DNA from 2 places in the Limnospira sp. genome. Region 1 is predicted to be linked to the other one. Evidence: riboswitches for the same ligand, from Rfam matches in the RefSeq annotation. Region 1 holds a riboswitch; the other holds the start of a gene.
The links. Region 1 has a riboswitch for cobalamin ahead of cobW (cobalamin biosynthesis protein CobW). Riboswitches for the same ligand answer to the same signal wherever they lie in the genome.
Positions count from the first base shown of each region.

Region 1 (5,622 bases):
TGTAACCCAAGCCATCAATCTGCTCAAATCTTGATTTTGCTTGACCCGCTTTCCGCTCAATTGTGCTATTTGTGGTTTCCTGAAAGCTAATTTCAATTGCTATATATTTTTCACCTTTACTTACGACAATATCAAAGTTAGTGTCTCTTTTTCCTGTTTGCTTATGACTGACTCCAGGGATGGTAGAATTGAGGTTGATATTAATATCATTTTGATTTAAATTTTTACCTAAATATTGATATATATGACGTTGCAAAAGCTGACCTAAATCATTACTTTTAGCTCCTGCGGTAATACGGCTTAGATAAATATAACGCTGGCGTATAAACTCGGAAAGTTCATCATACTTACCCATTAATTGTCCAATCTGACATCCCCAAGTCTTAAAAATGCCAGAAATTTTAGGATTTGTTGAATCTCCAGCAAACAGGAGGACGACAATAATATCTTTATAAACTTCAGACAGAGTTTGTTTCCTTAACAGTAATTTCTGGCTGGAAACGTTGAGTTTTTGGTTTGATAATATTCCTGATATGGGTAACACCTGAAAACGATAACAAAATTGAGTGTTGTTCCAAATATACTCTAATTCTCCATCGGGGAACAATAAATCAAACTCTTGATTTAAACGTTGTAGTTTTTCACCTCCAAAATCTGCTAAGATCAGAAGGTGTTTGAGGAATAAATTAGCAGAGAGCTTTGATATTTCTAAAGTGGTAAATATATCTAGGGGATTTTCTAATTCCAAGGCTAGAATTGAGAGAAACTGCTGTTGGGTTTCAATCAGCACCGGGATAATACTCTGTTCGAGTTGTTGTTGAACCAAAAACTTTGGCTAGAATAAAGATGCTGACTGATGCAATTCCTCAATTGTTCGTTTTTGAACCATAGATGATTAAACAGTTTTTCTGTCAGAATTTGCGAACCATTGATCAAATGTGGGTATCCAAAGGTAAACCTATCATGACTTAGAGAGTGAACTAGATGGGGAATACCTGGGGGACGCAATATGGTATTAGGAGGAGAAGGTGGGATGGAGACGAGACGGAAAGTAGCGTAAAGTGTGGTTGTATTGGGGCTATTTTGGCGACGCTGTGAATTTTACTACTGTTTAAATAAGGACGATCGCATTATTAAAATCACCAAAATTGATAAGATTTCTACCTGTTTAACGCCATGGTTTCTGACTGCAAAGAAGTGGCTATTTGTTCTTGATTAAGACTACGACCAATAAACACCAGTTGAGTTTGGCGAGGTTCGTCGGCTTTCCAGGGGCGATCGAAGAAGGTATCAAATCGGTTTCCGACTCCTTGAACTACCATCCGCATGGGTTTATTTGCTACGGCTATAAAACCTTTGATGCGGTAGATTTCCCACTGCTGGGCGATCGCTTTTAATTGATTAACTAAACTGGCGGAGTCCTTAACTGGATCTAAGACTAAATGCACAGCATTGATATCATCATCGTGTTCGTGTTCTTCTTCCTGGTCATGGTGACTAGGGCGACTGTCCAGATGGTCTTCTACCGCTGCATTAAAGCCTAATAATATGTCAGGGTAAATTTTCCCTTGCTGACAGGAAACCACCTGCACTCCTGGGGTTAACTCCTGTTTTAGCCATTGTTGAACCCGGTTTTGAGACTCTCGATCAATGCGATCGCCTTTCGTCAAAAGTACCAAATCAGCACAAGCTAACTGGTCTTCAAATAACTCCTCGATTGGTGTTTCATGTTCCAAAGTTTCATCCGCTTGACGCTGCTTTTCTAAAGCCTCTAAATCTCCCACCAGTTGACCATTGGCTAGGGCTTCACTATCAACTACCGTAATCACACCATCTACCGTCGCTTTCGTGCGAATTTCCGGCCATCGGAAGGCTTGAACCAGTGGCTTTGGTAAAGCCAAACCAGAGGTTTCTATTAATATCGAATCAATCGCATCTTGGCGTTTAAGTAGTTCTTGCATAGTCGGCAAAAACTCTTCCTGGACGGTGCAACACAGACAACCATTCGCTAATTCGATGATATTAGTTTCCGTTTCTTCTTCGTCACAAACTTGGCAAGATTTGAGGATTTCGCCATCAATACCTACTTCGCCAAATTCATTGACTAATACCGCGATCCGACGACCTTGGTTATTTTGCAGTAAATGGCGGATCAGGGTGGTTTTTCCAGCCCCTAAAAATCCGGTGATAATGGTTACAGGAATTTTATGCACGGTTTTTTGACTCCTCCGAAATTATAGCGATTTGCTATCTATAAATGTTGAGATTTTCCTAGAGTTTAGATGGGCGATCGCTATGATATTTAGATTGTGAAAATACTAAATCAACCATCATCCATACCTCGCAGATGAATCAACAATAGGTTACTTATCGGCGGGCATTCTGACTGAGAGACTAACAGAGTCCCATCACAGTCGCGGGACAGCGCCGGACTTACACCGGACTTTCCCCCTTTCCTCTAAGGGCTGATTTCCCTTAGAACCGATATCGGGAATATCTTATCACAGGTTGGGCGAATTCGGGGAAAAACCAAAAAAGTCCCTGCTTATTTCTAAACAGGGACGGTTTGTTATTAGTGAATAGGGAGAGATAGGTAAATTTGATGACTTAGACTAAGTTAGTGAAAATCAAAGCCCCAATAGCGCCACTAACGGCGATCGCCATCAGTAAATTTGTAAAAAACCTGCCGTATTCTGCATTATAACCAAGGGCTTTGTCTTCCTGACCACCTGTGAAGAATAAAGACCAGGCTTGGTTAGCTGTAATTACTTCTGAGGTACTGTTAAAGTCCGGTCGAAAGATTACAGGTCCGATTAAGTATTTGTTAGGAAAGTTAAAATCTGTTTTCATACAAGTCTCCGAAATGCTACTGAATTATAGGTTGACAAAATCTGGGTTTTACAGGCTAGTTAACCAGCCAATTACACCATGTCCGGTTAATGCTTCTAAGGCTAGGGCGGATATAAACCCGATCATAGCTAGTCGTCCGTTGAGTTTCTCTGCGTATTTGTTGAAACCGAATTGTTGCGCTTCCTCTACATATACTTGGGGTTCGATCGCGTAAACATTTGCGCGTCCACCTTCTTCCATAATTTGTCCACGAACCATAGTATTTTTGCCTCTCTGACTTCTTGTAAACAAATGTAACACACTGCAAACAAATATTGCAAGGGGTTGACAAAATTAATTTTTGTAGTATAATTTTGTGCTTTTTCCAAACAAGGGGGTTTATTAAAAATTTATTAACAATGGGATTTTTACTTAGTTACATGGTATTAATTAAAATTAATTCTCAATTAGCTCAACAGAGAGCCAATAGATTATGGACAATGATAACTACTGTGCCGATGTATCCGTGAACGGCTTTGATGGTGGCTCAAGCTGGTCAGGATTTACTTACCTCAAAGACAACACTGGTCATGCTCGCACCATAAGTGAATCACCAGAATCATTGGTTGTAGTGGGCGAATCATCAATTCCGGGAACCTTTGCTTTGTCCGAGGCGAAGGTAGGCGATCGCTTATATATAGTTGCTCTCAATTGTGCCGGAGGCAATACCCGTCTAATGGGGATGGGGTTAATGCCAGGTGTAGAATTAAATGTCATTAGTTCCACAACCAGTGGATCAGTGATTATCGCCCTAGGCGACCATCGCTTAGGACTGGGGGCAGATATGGCTGAGAATATTCAGGTCGCCACAGAAAACCTCACCCAGTCGAAAAGGAAACTCTCATCAATGAATAAGACTAATGTTGTGCAGTTGCGCCATGCGGCGATCGGTTCTCGGTTGCGGGTGGTTGGTTATGACCCCGCCGCCCGTAGCTACAAACGGAAATTATTAGCCATGGGATTAACTCCAGGGGTGGAATTTACAGTCAAACGCCACGCACCTTTAGGAGACCCAACCCAAATTGAGGTCAGGGGATTTAACCTGAGTTTACGCAAAGACGAAGCAGATGCCCTCCAGGTGGCATTGATCAACCCATCCTAAAGGAGGAACAAAATTGTGAGTCAGTCTATGGAACTGAACCGCCAAACCGATAATAAGGCTGCGATGTCCTGTATTGCTTTGGTGGGAAACCCTAACTGTGGGAAAACGACCCTATTTAATGCTTTAACTGGTAGTAATCAGCGGGTAGGTAACTGGCCCGGAGTTACCGTAGAAAGGAAAGAGGGAAGCTATCGTTATCAAAACCAGGCCATCAAGGTGATTGACCTGCCAGGGGTTTACTCTCTGGACGTGGAAGATGCCAGCACTGGATTAGATGAACAGGTAGCGCGAGACTATTTACTATCGGGTGAAGCCACCTTAATTATCAATATCGTAGATGCGTCCAACCTAGAGCGAAATCTGTATCTAACCACCCAACTGCTGGAAATGGGTTTGCCGATCGCGATCGCCCTGAATATGATAGATATAGCCCAGCAGCGGCAAATTACCATTGATGCCCAACAATTAGGCGATCGCTTAGGCTGTCCGGTAATTCCCATGAGTGCTAGTTCTGGGCGAGGGGTAGAACAACTGCGGGAAATTGTCCGAGATGCCATACTTATGGCAGACCGCCCCCAAGCTAAAGTCGCCTATCCAGCCCTTATCGAAGCCGCCCTCAATGAAATTACCGAATCTATAGCCCAACAATATAACTACTTACCCCCAGACTATCGTTGGCAAAGTCTCAGTTTATTGCAATATGACGATCGCCAAAGTTTGGTTAATCAAGATGTCGTTAAGCAAATTGCCACCCACCGCCACCGCATACACCAAACCCTGGGAGAAGATATCGACTTATTGATTGCTGATGCGCGCTATAGCTGGATTCATCAGATGTTACAGGGTATCACACAGCGATCGGACCTAGTACAACAGCACGTTTCCGATCACATTGATCAGGTAGTCCTCAGTCGCGCCTGGGGTATACCCATTTTTTTGGTAGTCATGTACCTGATGTTCCTGATTTCCATTAACTTTGGCGGCGCATTTATCGACTTTTTTGAGATCGCCTTTGGTACCGTATTTGTAGATGGCATGGCTCATGGCCTTGAGCAAATTAACGCCCCCGGTTGGTTAATCGGTACTCTAGCCGAAGGAGTTGGCGGCGGTATCCAAACCACTGCTACATTTATCCCCCAAATTGGCTTAATGTTTATCTGTCTAGCCATCTTAGAAGACTCTGGCTATCTCGCCCGCGCCGCCTTTGTTATGGATCGGTTTATGCGGTTTATGGGGCTTCCGGGTAAGTCTTTTGTGCCAATGATGGTCGGTTTTGGCTGCAATATTCCCGGTATTATGGCAACCCGGACTTTAGAAAATCCTCGCGATCGCCTAATGACCGTCTTAATGAATCCCTTTATGTCCTGTGGGGCGCGCCTGCCAGTTTATGCCCTGTTTGTAGCCGCATTTTTCCCCAGAAACGGACAAAATATCGTTTTCTTGCTTTACATCATCGGGATTTTAGCAGCCGTGTTCACCGGGTTAGTCATGAAGCATACCCTCTTACGCGGTCAATCTGCACCCTTTGTCATGGAATTACCCCCCTATCATATTCCCACCGCCAAAGGTGTATTAATCCGCGCTTGGGAAAGGTTAAAAGCCTTTATCACCCGCGCCGGGAAAATGATTGT
Region 1 is NZ_JBIMLI010000013.1:36,620-42,241, reverse strand. It holds gene ACTIE0_RS04140 (DpnII family type II restriction endonuclease) at 1-826, opposite strand, end outside; gene cobW (cobalamin biosynthesis protein CobW) at 1,161-2,213, opposite strand; cobalamin riboswitch at 2,356-2,501, opposite strand; gene ACTIE0_RS04130 (hypothetical protein) at 2,608-2,850, opposite strand; gene ACTIE0_RS04125 (chlorophyll a/b-binding protein) at 2,899-3,108, opposite strand; gene ACTIE0_RS04120 (ferrous iron transport protein A) at 3,323-3,991, shown strand; gene feoB (Fe(2+) transporter permease subunit FeoB) at 4,019-5,622, shown strand, end outside.

Region 2 (5,622 bases), on a different contig from region 1:
AGATTTAATACCTACCAAACGATTCTCGATCATATCAATGCGTCCGATACCGTGGTTTCCGGCGATCGCATTTAAGCGAGAGATGAGGTCAACGCCGTTGAGTGCTTCCCCATTGAGGCTAACAGGAATGCCAGATTGAAAGCCAATTTCTAAATATTCTGGCTGGTCAGGAGTATCAGCGATCGCTTTAGTCATCCCATAGACATCCTCTGGGGGTTCAACCCAGGGGTCTTCCAGAGGTCCAGCTTCGATCGCCATACCAAGCAAGTTGCGATCGAGACTGTAGGGGGAAGACTTTTTAACGGGGAAGGAAATGCCAAATTTTTCCCCATAAGCGATCGTCTCTTCCCGACTCATACCCCATTCCCTAGCCGGAGCTAAAATCTTAATATTAGGGTTGAGAGCGCCGATAGAGACATCAAAGCGGACCTGATCATTGCCTTTTCCCGTGCAACCGTGAGCGATCGCATCTGCTCCGTATTTTTCGGCAACTTCCACCAAAACCTGAGCAATCAAAGGACGTGCTAAAGCCGTAGCCAGGGGGTAGCGGTTCTCATACAAAGCATTAGCTTGAATAGCCGGAAAAGCAAACTCCTGTACAAATCGCTGTTGTACATCAATCACTAAAGACTCACTCGCGCCAGAGTCGAGGGCCTTTTGTTTCACTGGTCCTAGTTCATCACCTTGTCCCAAGTCAACCGCCACAGTAATTACTTCAGCTACCCCAAACTCATTTTTGAGATAAGGAATACAGACAGAGGTATCTACACCACCAGAGTAGGCAAGTACAGCTTTTTCAGCGCGACCCATAATCTACCAAAGCTCCTAGATCAACAAACATTTCATTATCACCCCAATCGCCACCATTGAAAAGTAAGGCTGTAACAATTAGGTTATAGTTGCAGAGCATCGCCAACTGTCCCAGAAAATATATGTTTTTTAGCGTTGTTATCCCTACCTATAACCGTTTGCCGATTTTACAGAAGTGTCTGAGAGCATTGGAAAATCAAACCTATAGCGCCGCCGTGACTGGCTATGAGGTGGTGTTAGTCGATGATGGTTCCACTGATGGGACTGTGGAATGGTTGGGAACTAACACCCTCGAATTTCCCCATCTTCGCATCTACCAGCAAGACCACCAGGGACCAGCGGCGGCGCGAAATTTGGGAGTTGAACAGGCGAGGGGAGATCTGATTGTTTTTATCGATAGTGATTTGGTGGTAACTGATAGCTTTCTTGCCGCTCACGCTACCGCCTTAATTGCCAACTCTCAAAAAAGCGATCGCATCTTTACCTATGGTCGAGTTGTGAATACCTGCAATTTTGAAAATCCCACCACAGAACCCTATAAAATCACCGATTTTTCTGCCGCTTATTTTGCCACCGGAAATGTGGCGATCGCCCGCCATTGGCTAATCGAAGCCGGATTATTTGACCCTAAATTTCAGCTTTATGGTTGGGAAGACCTGGAACTAGGAGTTAGGCTAAAAAAATTAGGCTTAAAATTAATCAAATGCCCCGCCGCCGTCGGATATCATTGGCATCCCCCCTTTAACTTAGACCAAATACCCGCCCTAATTGAAAAAGAAAAACAAAGAGGCAGAATGGGGGTAGTTTTCTATCAAAAACATCCTACCTGGTCAGTCAAAATGATGATTCAAATGACCATTTTGCATCGGATACTCTGGGGCATTTTATCCCTAAGAGGTCAACTCAATGAAAGGACCATGGCGCATTTTTTACAGTGGTTAATTAATCGTGGTCAGCCTCAATTAGCCTTAGAAATTTCTCGGATTTTTTTAAATTGGTATAACGTCCAAGCCGTCCAACAATATTGGGCCAGGCGAGAGCAAACTTAATTAAATATTTGCCAGCTTGGTTCACTGTTGACCTACACATGATACAATAGCGCCAACTATAGGTTCTAGTGGGGAACAGCCACTAGGAGTAATGGGGAAAGTTCGGTGTAAATCCGGCGCTGTCCCGCAACTGTAATCAGATTTCCGGCTAATTTGTCCACCCCATCTGTGAGTCAGGATGCCCGCCTATAGTTATTTCTCACTCACAAATCTGCGAGGTACAGATGAGCAAAAATCATCGAATGATACACCTAATCGCCATGATTGGGTTAACATTTTATTTGGTAATAGGTGCAGCCACTCCAGCTCAAGCAATGCACATTATGGAAGGTTTTTTACCTATTACCTGGGCAATTTTTTGGTGGGTGTTAATCATCCCTTTCTGGGTTATTGGTTTTCAAAAACTCACCAAAATTACCCGAAACAACCCCGAACTAAAGCTATTAATTGCCCTAGCAGGAGCCTTTACGTTTGTCCTGTCAGCTCTAAAAATCCCCTCAGTTACAGGGAGTTGTTCTCACCCCACCGGAACCGGATTAGGAGTGGTTTTATTCGGACCGTCAGTGATGACAGTTTTAGGCAGTTTAGTCCTACTTTTCCAAGCCGTATTACTCGCTCACGGCGGTTTAACTACCTTGGGAGCTAATGTATTTTCTATGGCGATTGTCGGCCCTTGGGTTGCCTATGGCATTTATCAACTATTCTGCCAATTTAACCAACAAAAGTTAGGTATTTTCTTCGCAGCAGCCTTGGGAAGTTTAGCCACTTATTTAATTACCTCCATACAGTTAGCCGTAGCTTTTCCGGCTGCTTCTGGGGGGGTTATGGCTTCCTTTATCAAATTTGCGGGGATTTTTGCAGTCACTCAAATTCCCCTATCAATTAGTGAGGGACTATTAACGCTGGTAGTTTGGAATTGGTTAGAGTCCTACGCCTCAGAAGAACTGCAAACCTTGAAAATTGGGAAAGCTAATAGCTAAGTAAAATCATGACACCAACTTCTGATAAACCTGTAAAAAATGGCAATTTGTGGATGATTTTAGCTGTCGTTATTTTATCGGTAACGCCGCTAATTTTTATCCGAGGAGATTATGAGGGAGCCGATGAACAAGCCGAAAATCTCATCGGCGAAATTCAACCCAATTATCAACCCTGGTTTGAACCTATCTTAGAAGTTCCCAGTGGCGAAATTGAGAGCCTGTTATTTGTTTCTCAAGCTGCTATTGGTGCGGGTATCGTCGGCTATGTGATTGGCTTATATAAAGGCCGTAAACAAGGCAAAAATCGCTCATCCTAAATGTACCATCAAATTGATGCGATCGCCTATACCAATCGGTTAAGGTATTTACCCTCAGAACATAAGTTAGCCTTTGCCGCCATCCTGTTTTGTCTCAGTTTGGCGGCTCCCCCCCTCCTGCAAATATTGATCACCATTTGGGTGACAATTTGGGTCGTGATTTACGCTAAAATTCCCCTAGGAATTTATCTGAAATTGCAAGCCATCCCCTTCAGTTTTTGGTTAACTAGCATTCCCGCCTTACTATTGGGGGTGGTTAATTCAGCTAATATTGAATTAATTAAAACTGATATTATCTGGGAATTTAACCTAGGTAATATCTTGATATATTTCAGTAATCAAGGAATGCAACAAGCTGGTTTTCTACTAACTCGCTCCCTAGTTTTAAGCTCCTGTATGTATTTTCTTTTACTCACTACCCCCTTCGTCGAAATCATTAGAATTTTCCGTAAGATTGGCTGTCCCAGTTTAATCACAGAACTATTAATGTTAATGTATCGGTTTATTTTTATGTTAACTGAAACCGCTAGTCAATTATTAATCGCTCAACAGGTTCGTATCGGTTATGGTGACTGGAAAACTACAATCCGCAGTTTAGGAATTGTCACCAGTCAACTACTCCAACAAACCCTAGAAAATTATCGACAAATTTGTTTAGGATTAACCGCGCGGGGGTTTAACGGAGAGTTGCGGGTTTGGTCGGTTTCTCGCCATCAATCCAACCCTCGATATACCTGGGAAGGATGTTGTGGTTGTCTACTATTATTGGTGATTATTGGATGGTTGTATGTCATCGGAATTTGAGTTACTAGAATTTGATAATGTTCAGTATACTTACCCCGGTAGTCAGCAGCCAACTCTGGAAAATATCACTTGTCAATTTGGTAGATATCAGCGTTATGCTGTCATTGGACGTAATGGCTGCGGAAAAACTACCTTATTTCGATTAGCTAATGGGTTATATCGTCCTCAGTCCGGGGTGATTAGTTGGCGAGGTCAACCGCTACAATATAAACGGCGATGGTTGAATCAATTGCGCCAAAAGGTGGGTTTAGTGTTCCCAAATCCTGAACAGCAGTTAGTAGCAACTACCGTGTCAGAAGATATTTCCTATGGCTTGTGTAATTTGGGTTTATCTACCTCAGAAATTGCTCAACGGGTGCGCCAAATTTTGGCTGAATTTGATTTAGTGGGTTTGGCGGATTTCCCGATTAATTATCTGAGTTTGGGGCAGAAAAAAAGGGTGTCAATTGCTGATATAATGGTGTTGCAGCCACAACTCTTGTTTTTGGATGAACCTACGGCTTATCTTGACTCCTATCAAGTTACTAATTTTCACTGCTTATTAAATCAGATTCAACAGCGAGGAACTACTGTGGTTATCGCTACTCATAATTTGGATTTTGTCGAAGCCTGGGCGGATTGGGTTTTGGTACTTGATAGGGGAAAACTGGCTTTTCAAGGTACACCAGAAGCCGTTTTTAGTCAAAGTCAACAACTCCAAGATTTAGGTTTGGGGGTTCCTTTAGTGGGGGATTTAATTAATTGGTTACAAGCTGAGAATATGGCTTTATCTCAACCACAGTTAAATCAGATTCAGCAACAGATACGCGATCGCTATTGGCGGTCAAATTCTTAAAATTTGGTTAAAATTGGGCAGGTAGTGGTAATCCCCTTTGATCATGGTTTAATAATGCTTCTACCGCTTGACAATTGAGGGGACGGAAGAAAAAATAACCCTGTCCATATTTACACTTAAAATTCTGTAAATGGTGGAGTTGTTCGGCAGTTTCAATACCTTCGGCGATCGCATCCATCTTCAGACTTTCAGCCAAAGCCACAATGACCCGGACAATTTCCCGCTTATCCTCACCTTCGGGAATTTGACTAACAAATGAGCGGTCAATTTTGAGGATATCTACTGGGAATTTATGCAGATAACCCAACGAACAGTAACCTGTACCAAAGTCATCAATACAAATTTTGATTTGTTGTTGTTTGAGTTGTTGTAAAGTGGCGATCGCTAATTCCGGGTCATTCATAATCGCCGTTTCTGTAATCTCTAATTTTAACTCCGAACCCGCCACCCCCGTCTCAACTAAAATCTTGCTAATGCGCCGACTTAAATCATTAGTAAATTGCTGAGAAGACAGGTTAACACTCATCATCAAATTAGAATAAACCGCAAATTTCTCTTTCCATTCGCTTAACTGAAAACAAGCCTGTCGCAATACCCATTCCCCAATATCAACAATTAAACCCGCTTCCTCAGCTATGGGGATAAACTCAGCCGGGGATATCAAACCCTCTTGGGGGTGGTCCCAACGCAATAAAGCCTCAAATCCTGCAATAGTCCCCGTCGATAGTTCAATAATAGGTTGATAGTTCAGCTCAAACTGTTGTTCTTGTAACGCTAAACGTAGCTGGGTTTGCAGGTATAAGCGCCGCAGAGCATTGGTTCGCATC
Region 2 is NZ_JBIMLI010000127.1:507-6,128, forward strand. It holds gene ACTIE0_RS18580 (argininosuccinate synthase) at 1-810, opposite strand, end outside; gene ACTIE0_RS18585 (glycosyltransferase family 2 protein) at 933-1,859, shown strand; cobalamin riboswitch at 1,903-2,063, shown strand; gene ACTIE0_RS18590 (energy-coupling factor ABC transporter permease) at 2,084-2,839, shown strand; gene ACTIE0_RS18595 (energy-coupling factor ABC transporter substrate-binding protein) at 2,848-3,156, shown strand; gene cbiQ (cobalt ECF transporter T component CbiQ) at 3,157-3,960, shown strand; gene ACTIE0_RS18605 (energy-coupling factor ABC transporter ATP-binding protein) at 3,944-4,795, shown strand; gene ACTIE0_RS18610 (sensor domain-containing protein) at 4,803-5,622, opposite strand, start outside.
Region 2: it holds a riboswitch for cobalamin, as region 1 does, so the genes downstream of both, ACTIE0_RS18590 (energy-coupling factor ABC transporter permease) here and cobW (cobalamin biosynthesis protein CobW) in region 1, are expected to answer to the same signal.